2 regions of the Sinorhizobium sp. FG01 genome follow, and region 1 is predicted to be linked to the other one. Evidence: riboswitches for the same ligand, from Rfam matches in the RefSeq annotation. Region 1 holds a riboswitch; the other holds the start of a gene.
The links. A riboswitch is a leader RNA that binds a small molecule or an ion and turns the genes downstream of it on or off. The one in region 1 is predicted to bind glycine.
Positions count from the first base shown of each region.

Region 2: another riboswitch for glycine. It lies ahead of gcvT (glycine cleavage system aminomethyltransferase GcvT); the one in region 1 lies ahead of CO656_RS28500 (D-amino acid dehydrogenase).

Region 1 is NZ_NWTB01000035.1:11,937-20,234, reverse strand. It holds partial or broken gene CO656_RS28505 (malate synthase G) at 1-286, opposite strand, end outside; gene CO656_RS28500 (D-amino acid dehydrogenase) at 300-1,553, opposite strand; glycine riboswitch at 1,699-1,789, opposite strand; gene CO656_RS30415 (hypothetical protein) at 1,762-1,971, opposite strand; gene CO656_RS28495 (M20 aminoacylase family protein) at 2,032-3,198, opposite strand; gene CO656_RS28490 (dipeptide ABC transporter ATP-binding protein) at 3,525-4,571, opposite strand; gene CO656_RS28485 (ABC transporter ATP-binding protein) at 4,568-5,575, opposite strand; gene CO656_RS28480 (ABC transporter permease) at 5,577-6,458, opposite strand; gene CO656_RS28475 (ABC transporter permease) at 6,460-7,401, opposite strand; gene CO656_RS28470 (ABC transporter substrate-binding protein) at 8,294-8,298, opposite strand, start outside.
Region 2 is NZ_NWTB01000003.1:137,253-145,550, reverse strand. It holds gene CO656_RS03430 (amidase) at 1-818, opposite strand, end outside; gene CO656_RS03425 (hypothetical protein) at 918-1,082, shown strand; gene CO656_RS03420 (GNAT family N-acetyltransferase) at 1,120-1,596, shown strand; gene CO656_RS03415 (hypothetical protein) at 2,498-2,875, shown strand; gene CO656_RS03410 (DUF1775 domain-containing protein) at 2,924-3,901, opposite strand; gene CO656_RS03405 (hypothetical protein) at 3,993-4,382, opposite strand; glycine riboswitch at 4,546-4,633, shown strand; gene gcvT (glycine cleavage system aminomethyltransferase GcvT) at 4,784-5,914, shown strand; gene gcvH (glycine cleavage system protein GcvH) at 5,931-6,293, shown strand; gene gcvP (aminomethyl-transferring glycine dehydrogenase) at 6,293-8,298, shown strand, end outside.

The DNA.
Region 1 (8,298 bases):
GGAGATAGCCGATCTCTTTGAGGAAGTTCTGGTAGGCCTCCATATCGACCGGCGCGCCATGCTCGCTATACCAGGCATCGAGCTTCGCCTGGAGTTCGTCACGCCGCGCGAGAAGGGCGCGATTTCTTGGTGTCAGGTCATCGACAATGGACGCAAAGTCGGCCCAGAAAGTCGCATTCTCGACGTCGGTGCCTGGTAGTGCCTCGTCGCAAACGCAATCATAGAGTTCCCGAGCAAGCGTTAGCCCAGCGGCTGCAACGACGGATGAGCGAAATGCATCATTCATATTCGCTCCAGATTCACGCGGCATGGCGGGATACCACCGGCAGACTGTCAGCAACGATATGCGCCAGCACGTCGGACGTGGCCGCGGACAATGTCCAGCCAAGATGTCCATGTCCCGTATTGTAAAACACGCCCGGCGCGCGTCCTTTTCCAACACGAGGCATCATATTTGGCATCATTGGGCGCAGCCCGGCCCATGGAACCACACGGTTTGTGTTTACTCCTGGGAACAGGTCACGGGTCCAATCAACCAAAGGCCTGATCCGATCATCTCTGATGTCGCGATTGTAGCCATTGAATTCCGCCGTGCCCGCCACTCGAAGGCGGCCATCGCCGAGCCGGCTGGTAACTATCTTTGCTCGGTCATCAAGCAAACTGACCCAGGGCGCGGCAAACTGGGAGCGCTCGTCGTCAAGGTGTACCGTTATCGAATATCCTTTTACGGGATAGATGTTCAGGCGGTCGCCGAGCATCCCTGCAAATTGACGGCTTGCAGAGCCCGCACAGACTACAATCCCGTCGGCCTGCAAGATTTGCTCGACTCCCTTCCCCTCACCGTTTTGCGCCATATAGGACACCCGGAGCCGGTCGCGGGGGTCGATACGAGCAACCATTGCGTCGTACTCAAACGTGCCCCCTAACCTCTCGCAAGCTCTAGCTAAGCCTATGGTGTATTTGTGAATATCGCCGGTCGAATCCGAGGGCGTGAAAAAGCCGCCGTAAAATTTTCCATGCAACGTAGGTTCAATAGACGCGATCTCTTCTGGCGTCACGGGCCGCCGATCGAGTCCGCCATCCGTGAGCATTCCATTCACCTTCGTTGCGTGGTCGAAACCCAGCTTGTCCCAGTAAATATGTAGAATCCCCCGCGTTACGTGATCAAACTCGATGCCTTCGCGGTCCGCGATGTCAAACATATGCTGCCGAGCGGATATGGCCAGCCGAGCGGTAGCAACGGTGTTGTCGCGGTACTTTGCAATATTGGACACGAATTCGGCTAGCCAACTGTATTTATGCCAGTTCGGCGCAGGATTCATGAGCAACGGAGCGTCTGCCTTGAGCATCCACTTGATGCCTTTAATGACGGTGGACCAGTGATTCCAAACCTCAGCGTTACTCGCTGACAACTGCCCGCCATTTGCAAACGAAGTCTCCATCGCTGCATAGCGTTGCCGCTCGAGGACAGTTACGTCATAACCTTGCATCAAAAGGGCATAGGCAGTCGACACGCCTGTAATGCCGGCGCCAATCACAATTATCTGCGTCATTTGGAACTCCAGAAAGAAGAATGGGTGCAAGCCGATAGACCTGCGGCGACCCCCAAATCTGTCTCCTTTACCTGAGAGCTTAGCCCGGATGACCTGCTGGGCGCTTTCCCCTTCGGTGGGCGCAAAGGCACCTCTCTCCAGATTGTCCTACTGTACGGTCACTTGTGCCTGAGAGTTTCCTTGGGGGGTTGCTCCGTCGGCGTCGGCGCTAGACCGATCTCTCCCGTACAGCGTGCTGAACAACCGATTTATAGATGTTCTTGCCCAGCGATAAACTGGATTTTTGCCGCCTTATTGAAACAAGACAGGCAAAAATCGGAGGTATTTGAAACGCGCGGCGGAATCCGTAGGTATGAAGGGGAGCAATGAGTGCGGCCTCGGCGGTGACATAGTGCGCCGTCGCACCGATCAGCTTCACGCCGCGCTCATAGGCCTGCTTGTAAGGGTTGGCCCCCTTGGCAAAGACTGTGAATTCTGCTCACCCCAATACGGTCTCGACCAGCGTTACCCAGTAGCCAATCCCATACGGCAAAGCTTCGTCATCGAAGTCAAACGCTGGACTATGACACGCAGGTGTTGGCCCATTGCCAAGGAAAATGTAAGCCCCCGGTCGGGCTTCGAGCATGAATGCGAAATCCTCCGCTCCCATGGCAAATTTCACGTTATCGTCAACGGATGCAGAACCGACAAGATCGCGCGCCGCCTGGAGCGCTAGAGTGGTTTCCTCCGTGGAATTAAAGGTCGCTGGAACCGATCGGATATATTTGAACTCAATATCCCCGTCGAAGCCTCGCGCAATGCCTTGGGCAGAAGCAAAAATCTCTTGCTCGGCGAAATCCCGGAGGCGGGATTCAGAGGTTCTGACGGTCCCGCCGATCCCGACCTGATCAGGAATGACATTGTACGCCTGCGCGGCATTTAACTTGGTGATAGAGATTACCAGCGACTCCAGGGGATCGGTCTTACGCGATACCAAGGTTTGCAGGCCAATAATGATTTGGGCTGCAATGACAACGGGATCGACAGTTCTATATGGATGGGCGGCATGGCCACCCCGGCCTTTAACGATGATATCGAAGTCATCTTGGGAGCCCATGATCGAACCATGACGAATGCCGAACTTGCCGACTTCGATGCCCGGGGCGATGTGCATCCCAAAAACCTGCGAGATTCCGAAGCGATCCATGATGCCTTCTTGCACCATTTTAAAGCCGCCCGTTGGAAATTCTGGCTCCTCGGCGGGCTGGAAAATAAGGGCAACGGAGCCCTTGAAGTTGCGGCGCCTCGCAAGATGCTTTGCGGCGCCGAGGAGCATGGCAGTATGACCGTCATGGCCGCAGGCGTGCATTACACCAGAGATTTTTGAGGCCCAAGGCTTATTTGATGTCTCGACTATTGGCAGGGCATCCATATCCGCTCGCAAGCCAATCGTGGGCCCCTCGCCGCCTTCTCCCTGGATCAAGGCGACGACGCCGGTCCCAGCGATTCCGGTTTCAATTTGATTTATTCCAAATGCAGCGAGCTTTTCGGCGACAAACTTTGCGGTATTGTACTCCCGGAAGTAAAGTTCGGGGTTTTCATGTAGATAACGGCGCCAAGTAGTAACTTCGCCTTGCAGTTCGCGGAATTCGTTAATATCTCTCATGTTTGCATAAACCCTTTGACCTCTTAGAACCTATGCCACCTCGCCGTGCATCTCTCATGCGGAAGTGCGACGTAGCTCGATTGGATAGAGCTGTAACTCGAGTCGAACCGGCTGATCGCAACCACTCTCGTAGAATTCAACACCGGATTGAGGACCGACAAATCCTTCGGCTGTCGGATACCCTTTGCGACCTCATCCACCGTCACTTCCAAGTACAACCTTTTTGGGATTTTCGACGGCCGACTGTATCGAAGCTACCATCCTGTTCGATCTTTTCGAGCTTGCTTCCTTTCGAATGACTTTCCATAAATTCTCTATTGCAGCATTTACCCCTTGGTCTCTTCAGCTGGAGTAAACGAGGTAAGCCCACTAGGCTGTGAGGCATCAACCACGACGTCTGTTGCTGACGCGCGCACATGGCAAGCCACAAGACGCCCATCTGCCATTGGAACCAGAGGCGGTACATCGACGCGGCAACGCTCGACCGCAAGCGGACAACGAGGATGGAACGCGCAACCGCTTGGCGGGTTGACCGGGCTTGGCACCTCCCCTTCCACGAGCGCCTCCAGCCGAACCCGGGTTGGGTCAGGCACGGGCGCTGCGGCGATCAGCGCCTCTGTGTAGGGGTGGACTGGCTTGGCAAACAGAGCCTCGGACGGCGCGAGTTCCACAATCCGCCCCAGATACATGACCGCCACGCGATGGCCGATATGCTGGACGACACCAAGATCATGTGAGATGAACACGAAGGCGATACCCATCTGCTGCTGGAGGTCCAGGAGCAGGTTCAAGATCTGTGCCTGCACCGACACGTCAAGGGCTGAGACTGCTTCGTCTGCGATGATCAGTGAGGGTTGAAGAGAAAGCGCTCGCGCAATGCCGAGACGCTGCCGCTGGCCGCCCGACATCTCGGATGGCAGCCTGTGCATCATCTCGGGCGACATTCCGACCTTCTTTAGAAGGTCCGCGGCAAGTGCGTTGCGCTGCTTGCGGCTCAGGCGCTCAAAATTCTCGACGGGCTCGGTGATGATCTGCCTGGCGGTGAGACGTGGGTTCAGCGACGAATAAGGATCTTGAAAGACCATCTGCATTCGACGTCGAAACGTCCGGAGAGCGCCCTTCTTGAGACTCGCTATGTCGGTCCCGTCGATCATGACGCGGCCGATTGTCGGCTCAATGAGGCGCATCAACAGCCGGGCCACTGTCGACTTGCCACAGCCCGATTCGCCAACGATGCAGAGCGTCTCGCCAGCTTCGACGGAAAACGACACATCCTCCACGGCCCGAACGACCGGAATTTTCCTCTTCAGCAATCCAGCGCCAATTGGATAATGCTTGGTCAGATTCTCAACTTTCAGCAACGGACCGCTCATGCCTTAATTACCTCTTCAGAACGCCAGCAGGCCGCTGCGTGACCTGGGATAACATCACGTAGATCGGGCGTCTTCTCGCGGCAGATGTCGATTGCGAACGGGCATCGGGGCGCAAAGCTGCAGCCGATGATGGGCTCACGCAGGCTTGGCACGATCCCGGGAATTTCCGGAAGACGACGCTGTCGACCTTGCCGCCGATGCGGAACAGAGCGCATCAAAGCCCGAGTGTAAGGGTGAGCCGGGCGCGCGAAGAGCTCATTTACCGTGGCCTGCTCGACGATTCTGCCAGCATACATGACGATCACCCGCTGGCATGTCTCGGCCACAACGCCCAGATCATGGGTGATGAACATCACGGCCGTTCCCGTGCGCTCCTTTAGATCCACGATCAACCGCAAAATTTGGGCCTGGATTGTGACGTCAAGCGCAGTAGTTGGCTCGTCTGCAATCAGCAATTCCGGGGAGCAGGCAAGCGCCATGGCGATCATTGTGCGCTGACGCATGCCACCCGACATTTCATGGGGATAGTTATGAACCCGTCGGCCGGCATCAGCAATTCGTACCAGCCGGAGCATCTCTTCGGCCTTTTCCATGGCTGCCGAGCGCGAAGCGTCCGTGTGGATCTGTACTGCCTCGGCAATTTGACGGCCGACCGTGTAAACCGGGTTCAGGCTTGTCATCGGATCCTGGAAGATCATTGCGATTTGGTGGCCACGGATCTGCCGCATCTCCCGATCGGAAAGTCCAAGCAGATCCCGTCCGTGAAAGCGCACTTCACCACCGACCGTCTTTGCCGTCATTCTTGGCAGCAGGCGAAGAATGGAAAGGGCTGTGACGCTTTTTCCGCACCCCGATTCGCCGACAACGCCGAGAGTTTCGCCCTTTTTGATCTGGAAGCTAATGCCCCCCAGTGCGCGCGTAATGCTGTCTTCGCCGTAGAAATGCGTTTCCAGGTCTCTAATATCAAGGAGCACATTGTTCGTTGCTGTTTGAAGCATCTGCATGTCAGCGCCTCCGCTTCGCGCGGGGATCGAACAGATCTCGCAGACCGTCCCCGAGGAGATTGACGGCAAGAACCGTGATCGCAAGACCTATGCCGGGGGCAAAAACCGTCATTGGGGCAATTGCGAGGTACAACCGCGAGCTCGAGATCATGTTGCCCCAGCTCGGAATTTCTGGGGGCACCCCAACACCGAGAAAACTGAGTGCAGCTTCTGTTAGGATCGCGTCTGCGCAGACGATGGCGCTCTGCACCATCAACGGCGGAATTGTACTGGGCAGGATATGCCGCCAAAGCACCTTCGGCAAGCGCGCTCCGCCGCTAAGGGCGGCTTCGACATAAGGACGGCACCGAACGCTCAGAGCTAGAGAACGAACCAGCCGAGTCACACTTGGCATCTGAGGTACCGTAATGGCGAAAATTAAAATCCCGGTTCCTGGCCCTGTCAAAGAGATAAGGGCGATTGCCAACAGGATTGTGGGGATGGACATGAGCCCGTCCATGACCCGCATCACGATATTGTCAAAGGCTCGCACGTAGCCGGAGATGAGCCCGATAAGAACGCCGCCGAGAGCCGCGCCCGCTGCAGATATTAATCCTACCAAAAGCGAAACCTGCGCGCCGTACATGGTGCGCGCGAATACGTCACGGCCGAGATTGTCAGTGCCAAACCACGCATCGGCGGAAGGCGGCTGAAGCCGTTTGAATGGATCCATGTTCAGTGGATCACCAGCGTAAAGCGGAGCAGCGAGAGCTAGAATGATCAGGAGCATCAAAAGGCCCCCGCCCACAGCCACTAGCGGATGCCGCCTTGCCAGGCGAGGCAGGTTAGATAGTCGCAAGCGTCCGGTTGGGACTGTTTCGACTGGTGCGGAAAGATTCGTCATACTAGTACCGGATCCGAGGGTCGACGAGGGTATAAGATAGGTCGACCGCGAGATTGATAACGACGTACAGCCCCGAAACGAGGATAAGCACGCCTTGAATAATGGGATAATCGCGGTTGTTGATCGCATCGACTACCAAACGACCGATACCCGGTATGTTGAACACGGTTTCGGTGATGACGACGCCGCCGATCAGGCCAGCCAAACTTAGGCCGGTGACGGTAAGGATTGGGACACCTGCATTCTTCAGTGCATGGTGGAATAGCATGGCATAGGAAGACGCACCCTTGGCAGCGGCTGTTCTCATATAGTCTTCCGACAGAACCTCGAGCATGCTGGCTCGTGCGATTCGGGCGATGAAAGCAACATAGGGAATGCTCAAAGTTACGGTCGGCAGGATGAGGTGTGTAACCCACAGCGCCAAGTCTTGGTCGATCGACTTGTATCCCTGGACCGGCAGCCAACGGGTGGTGATTGCGAAGAAGTAGATGAGAAAAAAGCCGACGACGAATACCGGAACAGAAAAGCCCAGTGTCGCCAAAGCGATCAGAATGCGATCGACAAGAGCTCCAGTGCGCCAGGCAGCGAGAATCCCTAGAGTCACTCCAACAGTTACCGAAAGGATCATCGTCAGGATGGATAGAGACACAGTCGGTTCCAGCCGCTGTAAGATGAGCTCGATAACCGGCCGCCCGGCAAAGATCGAAGTACCGAAATCGCCGCTGACCATACCGCGCACCCAACGCAAGAACTGAACTAGCATCGGATCGTTCAAACCCATCTGCTGGCGGATGCCTGCAATCACTTCTGCAGTGGCCGATTTGCCGGCAATGATTGCCGCAGGATCGCCCGGTGCCAATCTAAGAAGCAGGAAGACGAAGATCCCGACCATCGCCATGACTGCGATCGAAGAAACCATCCTGCGAAGAATATAACCCATCACGCAGAAGCCCTCTGCATCTTCCTCAGCGGCTGCGGCGTCACTCCAGCATGCAGCGCCTCGATTAGCATGGCTTGTGCCCGAAGAATGGGAGATAGCGATAAAGCCACTCCAGCGGACAATCCCCGCTCAAAGAGATTGCAACGTGAGACTTTCATGCTCAGTTCCCCTTGCTTGCGCGCAACCACGTGCGCCTTGTTCGCTCCCGCGAGAAGCCGAGTTGACCTTTTTCGGTGAACTACGACGTCATAGAAATCATAGACGCCGAGAGCGGCGCGTTCCCGCCAAAATGAGCGAGGTTCTGATGCGCAGAGGTCAGAATCTGGTAAATATTGAAGTTCAAAGCCGGAGCCGGAGCAGCAGCCTACCGGAGCGGGGATTATTTGTGCCCGCGGGTACTGGTTACTCGACAGTCGATTGTCCATCCCTTTACGGAAGGTACAGGGTCCGTCATCCGCGGCCAGTAGACCAAATAAGATAAGTGCTCGAACCTTACGCTGCCTCGCACAAGGAGGTTAGGCTAGTAAGCGCTTGGTGGGGGCAATTCTTCGCCAGGCCAACCGCAAGAAGGCTGTTGTCGCCTCATCCCTAGTTTACAAAGAATGTGTGATTGATTTGCCGAAGCGAGGGTGCAGGACCGCGGACTGCCTACTTGCCACAAGCCATAGCGCATAGCCCCAACTGTGCGCGCTTCTCCGTCGTCGATCGGGGTGCTGGAATGCGGCCGAGTGTCCCCCGCAGCTTGCTGGACAAACTGAGCCGGCAGCCGCTCGCGGATGCCGACAATCATTCTAGGACCGTATTGAATTGCGCACCCGCATCGCCGTCTGAAGCACGGGGACGAGGCGCCCCCGTGCTCGGAACCATCCTGCGGCATGCGGGCCGCCATTGCTCCTCACG
Region 2 (8,298 bases), on a different contig from region 1:
GCCGCCGATACGGCAATTTTCAGTTTCCCCGGCGGACGTCCCGCCGCTTCGAGAAAGGACCCTGGCGGTGAGGGCAGGTTATGGGGCGCACCGACATCCGGTCCTTGGACAAGGTCGAGAAGGGTGGCCGAATCCCGCACCGAGCGCGTCAGAACATGTTCCACGGCGAAGCCCGCCCAAGGTTCCCCCGTGAACGGTCCGGCAGGCGTCCGGCCGCGGGTCGGCTTCAGGCCGAACAGCCCGCAGGCAGAAGCCGGGATGCGGATAGAGCCACCACCGTCGCCGCCCGAGGCAAGCGGCACCATGCGTGCCGCGACCGCTGCCGCCGAACCACCGCTCGAACCCCCAGGGGTCCGATCCGGATCCCAAGGATTCCGAGCCGGCCCGAAGGCGTCTGGTTCTGTATAGGGTGTGAGGCCGAACTCCGGAGTGTTGGTTTTCCCCAGGACGATCAGTCCCGCCTTCTTCCATCGAGTGACCAGTTCGGAGTCGCCGGTCGCCGGCAACTTCGCGAGCAGGCGGTTGCCTTGCGAGGTCGGGATTCCTTCCACTGTTGCGAGCAGATCCTTGAGAAGGAATGGGACGCCTACAAAGACGGCGCCCGCGTCAACTTCGTCTGCCGCTTTCCGCGCTTCCTCGAACATGGTCAGGATGACAGCGTTGAGGGGCGGATTTCGCGAGACGATCCTGTCTATGGCCGTTTCGACGAGTTCCAATGCCGATACCGCGCCTCGCTTCACCAGGTCGGCGAGGCCAAGGCCATCGAGTTCGTCGTATTCAGCGATCAATGCACCATCTCCAACTTGAAATCCGACCATTGCAGGGCGGAACACCTGTCAGCCGATGTGAATCCGATGGACTGGCACGTGAGGATACCTCAAGTTGTCCCCGCTCAACGAATCAGAATCGGAGATTCCATGCCCCTCAAACGTCTGATTGCCGCGGCATTGGCAGCCTTGGCCCTGTCGGGTTGCGCAAGCACCGGCGGTACCGGCAACACGACCTACGCCCAATGGTACGGACCGAACCCCGTTCCCGACTTTAGCGCTGCGACACCCGGCGGCGTGCGCATGGCCTACTGACCAGCCGCGCTTGTCATCGGACACCCGAGGGGTGTCCGTGATCGCCGGACCAGCCGCCCTCCAGCGAGTCGAGATTGAATCGCCTTGTCCGCTCCCATTCCTCGACATCGTTCCCGACAATCCCGACCCGGCCGACATTCGCGCCATCGTTGCGACGCTCGACGCCTATAACATTGCCAATAGCGGCATGGCCGAGCTGCCGGGCTTTGCCGTTATCCTTCGCGATCCGCAAACGCGCGCCGCCACCGGCGGGCTCTATGCGACCGACGGATACGGATGGGCGTTCGTCAGATATCTTGCAATTCCGGACGAGTATCGCGGCCAGGGCCTCGGGCGGCGGCTGATGGAGGAGGCGAAAAGAATTGCCCGGGCGCGCGGCTATATCGGCCTGCGGCTGGATACGTTCGAATTTCAGGCCCCTCCCTTCTATGAGAAGCTCGGCTTCGAGCTCTTCGGCGAGCTGGAAGGCGCACCGGGCGCAATTCCCCGCTATTTCCTGAAGAAACGCTTTTGAGGGCCCGCTGCCTCGCCGAGATGATCCCTTGAATTCCAACGGATCGGCCCCATCTATCGGTCACCACCCGTATAGAGAGGACCGTGCGCCGACTTTCTGGTTGGGCGCCTTCGCGTCTTCCGGGTTTGAAGGGCGCTCCCCGGAAGGGTCGAGCGCCCTTCTAGTTTCCCGCGCGGTCGTTCATTCACACCTGCAGTTGCTCCCGCTATCAGCGCGGCGGAACGATGCCCTGGTAATACTCGCCTTCACCGCCGACATGGACGGTTTGCGAGCAGGCCGTGAGCGTTGCAAGCGCGAGCAACAATAGGATTTTGCGCATCAATCTCGGTCCCTTTCTAAAGGATTGATGGCCATTGATATTCCGGCCTTCGCCAAGGATCAATTGCCTTCTCGGCGCTCCCAACCCGCTAGTATCGGCGACAGGAGTTTTGCCTCAGAAGAGCCGCCGGCTGTCCGTGGCGTCTAAAACTGCGTCGGCGGCACGATGCCCGTGTAATAGTCCCCCGATCCGGGCGTGTATGAGTTGTAAACGGTGGTTCTTCCCGTTTGAGAGCACGCCGCCAGAGTGAAAAGTGCCATGAGCAACAGCAAAGCACGCATGTCTCGTCCTTCCTGACCAGAGGTCCCCGATGCTCTTTCACAGCGCCGGTTAGCGCCATTCTCTTGATCAAGCTGTGATTGTACATCCCGGTCAACCGTCGAGATAGACCGACGAAAGGGGACGGTCTTCTCGCCGGGGCCGCCTGCCCCTTCCACCTCTTCGGCCGGTTCTTCGTGCCACTTGGCCGGATTCCGGGGCCTCAAACGCTCGCATTCAAATAAAATCCGACCGCGCGGCTTCACCTGCCCGCAAACGGAGTCTGGCAAAAGGAAAGGAGGAGCGTATTTCAAGGCGAGCAAAGTGACACAGGTCGTTACCATTTCCGCGACGACGGCGGCTTACGCGGCCGAGGCCGTCAAGCCTTCCGCGCGCGTGCGTGGCGACGCTCCGGCCGATGAAGCCATCACCTTGCTCGCGGCACGGCCGCCGGATCGAGCCGCTCTTGCGCCGGCATCCCTCAAGACGAAAGGTGCCCTGCCCCTGGCGCTGATGCTGATCAGCGCCGGAATGCGTCCGCCCCAGGAGAGCGAGGCGGAGACATTGCGTCGCTACCTCGAATTCATGGAGGAGGAAAACGCCGATCGCGGGGAAGACCGGGAAGACGAACCGGCCACCGATGATGAGGAAAAGGGCGACGAAATCGCCGTCATGCTCGACCAGTTCATACAAGGGGCCTGACGGTGGAGCGGGTTTTCCAACCCGCTCCGAAGTCTCAAACCGAAAGGCTTACTTATGCTTGTGGCCGGCCGCTCCACCGCCGGCAGCCCCAACCGGGAGGATATAGTCGACCGTTCCGGCCTTCTCGAAGGTCAGCGTGACGGGCACGGTCTCGCCCTCAGCGAAGGGTTTTGGCACTTCCATGAACATCAGGTGCAGACCTCCGCTCTTCAATTCCACGGTCTTGCCTGCCGGAATGACGATGCCGTCTTCGAGCTTGCGCATCTTCATGACGTCGTTTTCCATCGCCATCTCGTGCAGTTCGACGCGTCGGGCCGCCGGGCTTTCGACAGCGACCAGCCGGTCGTCGGCATTCCCCGTATTCTTAACGACAAAGCCGCCGCCGCCGACCTTGGCGCCCGGCAGCATCGCCTTGACCGCACCGCCCGAGATTTCGAGAGCGCCGACTTCGACGGGAGCGGCTTCGGCCTGCTGAGCGCCGTGCCCGGCATGGGCCTGCTCTTCGCCTGCAGCCGTCACGGCTATGGTTGGTGCCGGATGTTCGAGCGCGTGAGCGTCCTCGCCCGCCGCCGGCACCTCATCCCAGACGACCTTTGCTTCAGAGCCGCAAAGCTGCGTCGTCGGGAAGGCAAGCACCGTTTCCTCGTCGAAGCCCGAGACCTTTCCGCGGATGACGAAGGTATCATAGTGCTCGTCAGGCAGATTGCCGCCCTTCCAGCGGATTTCGACCGGACCGGAGGAGGCCTTGGTTCCGTGATTGTCGTAGGTCTTCTGATAGTCGCCTTGGATGATTTCAAGCTCCCAGCCGGGTTTCGGCTGCGGCTTGGCGAAGACGAAGCCTTCCGGCAGCTTCACCTGCACCTCGGTCGTCGGCTTGCCGTCGCAGCCGTGCGGCACCTGCAGGATCGCCTTGAACGTCTTTTCGCTGGGCGTGCTGTCCACCTCGAAAGTCGCATGCGCGTGAGCCATGCCGGCGGCTGCGAGCGTGAGGCCTGCCGTGAGGAGGGTCATTCTGATCTTGGTCATGTCGTAGTCTCCGAACCACGTGCCCTGAAACACGGGCTTCGTGGTGAATGCCGCCAAGCGGCGTGATGAAAGTTCAATTCTCGGAAGAGCGTTACGACAGGATTGGCGGCCCGCGCGGGGGCGGCAAAAGCCGCAAGGGCGTCAGCGCGACCTGAATTTCGGTGACAGGCGAATCGGCGAGCCAATTGCCTTTGTCGGCTGACACGCTTGCCTGCGGCGGCTCGGGCAGAAGCACCGAGGCGGCGAGCCTGCATGCCTCGCAAATCGGAGCGATCGGCGGCGCTTTGCCGTCTTCGTGCTCGACACCCTCGGTGCCGAAGCAGATCTCCGCAAAGGAGCCGTCGGGCAGACGATATTCGGCCGCGAGCGCCGCGTTCGTTCCGATGACGAGAGAGGGTTTGTGGGCGAATGACAGGAAAACGAGCGCGAAGGCGGCAAGCAGCCGCACCGCAATTCGCCATCTGTCCCCTTGCCCGATCATGATCGCCTCTGTCTCGTCTCTTCGTTATTCACAATCCGCTTCAAATGCAAAGGCCGATTTGCCGCAGGCGCGCCCAAGAGCGACGATGAAGCCATGGCGACAAAAATATGTTTCATCGCGACATTCGCCCTTGCCAAAATCCGGCCTTCGCCGTTATCTGGAGATGATCTTGTTGGGAGAAACCGGTTCAATCCGGTGCCGAAGGAGCAACCGCCCCGGAAACTCTCAGGCCAAAGGACCAGCAAGGTACCGGTAGGACTCTGGAGAGAAGCGGTTACGCTCGCCGAAGGGATAACAATCTCAGGCAAACGGACAGAGGGGGCTCGAATTTGTCGGCGTTTGACGCCGGTAGTGTGAGCCGGCGCGCCCAGCGCCAGACCTGGAGGCCGGATTTGGAACCTATGTCCCGCTTGAATCATACGCCTTTGCACGCCCTGCATCTGTCGCTCGGCGCGCGCATGGTGCCATTCGCCGGCTATGAGATGCCGGTGCAATATCCCGAAGGCGTGCTCAAGGAACACCTGCACACGCGTTCTGCCGCCGGCCTCTTCGATGTGTCGCATATGGGCCAGGTCATCATCCGCCCGAAGTCCGGCCGGGTGGCCGATGCGGCCTTGGCGCTCGAAAGGCTGGTGCCGGTCGATGTGCTTGGGCTTGCCGAAGGTCGCCAGCGCTACGGGCTCTTCACCAATCCGGAAGGCGGGATTCTCGACGACCTGATGATTGCCAACCGCGGCGACCATCTCTTCCTTGTCGTCAACGCTGCCTGCAAGGAGGCCGACTTCGCGCATTTGAAAGATGGGCTTGGCGATAGTTGCGACGTCACTCTGCTCGACGACCGCGCCCTCGTCGCGCTTCAGGGCCCTCGTGCGGAGGCGGTGCTTTGCGAGCTATGGGCGGATGTCGCCTCCATGCGCTTCATGGACGTGGCGGAGGCGGATCTCCACGACGTCACGTGCATCATTTCCCGCTCCGGCTATACGGGCGAGGACGGTTTCGAGATCTCCATTCCCGCCACCTCGGCGGTGGACGTGACGCAGCGCCTGCTCGAGCATCCGGACGTGCTGGCCATCGGCCTCGGCGCGCGTGATTCGCTCCGCCTCGAAGCCGGCCTTTGTCTCTATGGCAACGATATCGACACCGGCAAGACACCGGTCGAGGCGGCCCTTGAATGGGCGATCCAGAAGAGCCGCCGCGCCGGCGGTGAGAGGGCCGGCGGCTTTCCCGGCGCCGACCGGATCCTTGCGGAACTTGCCGGCGGAACCCGCCGGCGCCGCGTCGGCCTGAAGCCCGAGGGGCGCGCGCCGGTCCGCGGCGGCGCGAAGCTCTTCGCTGATGCGAACGGCGCGGTGCCTGTCGGCTCGGTGACCTCCGGCGGCTTCGGACCGAGCGTCGATTGCCCGATCGCCATGGGCTACGTCGATGCCGCCCATGCCGAGAACGGCACACAGATTTTTGCAGAGGTGCGGGGCAAGTACCTGCCGGTCACGGTTTCCGCCCTGCCCTTCGTCAAACAGACCTACAAACGCTGATCAGGAGAGAGCGCGTATGCTGAAATTTACCGAAGAACACGAGTGGCTGAAGGTCGAGGACGGCGTTGCGACCGTCGGCATCACCGAACACGCCGCCGGCCAGCTTGGCGATCTCGTCTTCGTGGAACTGCCGGAAGCCGGCGCGACCTTCGCCAAGGGCGATTCGGCTGCGACCGTCGAATCGGTGAAGGCCGCCTCCGACGTCTATTGTCCACTCGACGGCGAAATCATCGAGGTCAATCAGGCGATCGTCGACGATCCGTCGCTCGTCAACAGCGATCCCCAGGGGGCAGCCTGGTTCTTCAAGCTGAAGCTTGCCGATCCGCGCTCTGCCGATGGTCTGCTCGACGAAGCAGCCTACAAGGAGCTTGTCGGCTGATGAGCATGCCCAAGGATTTTACCTTTACCGACTACAAGCCTTACGATTTCGCCAATCGACGCCATATCGGCCCTTCGCCCTCCGAGATGGAGGAGATGCTGAAGGTGGTCGGCTATCCGAGCCTCGATGCGCTGATCGACGACACCGTTCCGGCCTCCATCCGCCAGAGGACGCCGCTGTCTTGGGGTGCGCCGATGACCGAGCGGGAAGCGCTCGACAAGCTGCGCGAGACAGCCAATCGCAACGACAAGCTCGTTTCGCTGATCGGCCAAGGCTACTATGGCACGATCACGCCGCCGGTGATCCAGCGCAACATCCTGGAAAACCCGGCCTGGTACACGGCCTATACGCCCTATCAGCCGGAGATCAGCCAGGGCCGGCTCGAGGCGCTGCTCAATTATCAGACGATGGTCTGCGACCTGACCGGCCTCGATGTCGCCAACGCCTCGCTGCTTGACGAAGCGACGGCCGCGGCCGAAGCCATGGCCATGGCCGAGCGCCTCGCCAAGTCCAAGGCGAAGGCCTTCTTCGTCGACGAGAACTGCCATCCGCAGACGATCGCGCTCCTGCAGACCCGTGCCGAGCCGCTCGGCTGGCAGCTTGTCATCGGCGACCCTTTCTCGGATCTCGTTGCCGCCGGCGTCTTCGGGGCGATCTTCCAGTATCCCGGCACCTACGGTCATGTCCGCGATTTCTCCGAGCTGATCGCCAGGCTGCACGAACAGGGCGCCATCGCCGCCGTCGCCGCCGATCCGCTGGCGCTTGCCCTGTTGAAATCGCCGGGAGAAATGGGCGCCGACATCGCCATCGGTTCGACGCAGCGTTTCGGGGTTCCGGTCGGCTATGGCGGACCGCATGCCGCCTATATGGCCGTCAAGGATGCCCACAAAAGGTCGATGCCCGGCCGTTTGGTCGGCGTTTCGGTGGACGCACGCGGTAACCGGGCCTACCGGCTTTCCCTGCAGACGCGCGAGCAGCATATCCGCCGCGAAAAGGCCACCTCAAATATCTGCACCGCCCAGGTGCTGCTCGCCGTGATGGCGTCGATGTACGCGGTCTTCCACGGTCCGAAGGGCATCAAGGCGATTGCCCAGAGTGTCCATCAGAAGACGGTGCGTTTGGCGATGGGCCTCGAGAAGCTTGGCTACACGGTCGAGCCGGACGTCTTCTTCGACACGATTACGGTCGAGGTCGGCAAGCTGCAGGGCATCATCCTGAAGACCGCGGTCGCGGAAGAGGTGAACCTTCGTAAGATCGGTGCGACCAAGATCGGCATCAGCCTCGACGAGCGTTCGCGGCCGGTGACACTCGAGGCGGTCTGGCGGGCCTTCGGCGGCGACTTCAAGGTCGAGCAGTTCGAGCCGGACTACCGGCTGCCGAAAGAGCTCTTGCGCACCAGCGATTACCTCACCCATCCGATCTTCCACATGAACCGCGCCGAAAGCGAGATGACGCGCTACATCCGTCGCCTCGCCGACCGCGACCTGGCGCTCGACCGGGCGATGATCCCGCTCGGGTCCTGCACGATGAAGCTCAACGCGACGGCGGAAATGCTGCCGATCACCTGGCCGGAATTTTCGGAAATCCATCCGTTCGTCCCGGCCGATCAGGCGCGCGGCTACCAGCACCTGATCGAAGACCTGTCCGACAAGCTCTGCGCCATCACCGGCTATGACGCGATCTCGATGCAGCCGAATTCAGGCGCGCAGGGCGAATATGCCGGGCTCTTGGTGATCCGCGCCTATCACATCGCCAATGGCAACGGTCATCGCGACGTCTGCCTGATCCCGACATCGGCACACGGCACCAACCCGGCCTCGGCGCACATGGCAGGGATGAAGGTCGTGGTCGTCAAGGTGAGCGACATCGGCGAGATCGACATGGACGATTTCCGCGCCAAGGCGGAGCAATATGCCGACACCCTCTCCTGCTGCATGATCACCTATCCCTCGACTCATGGGGTGTTCGAGGAGAACGTGCGCGAGGTGTGCGAGATCGTCCACAA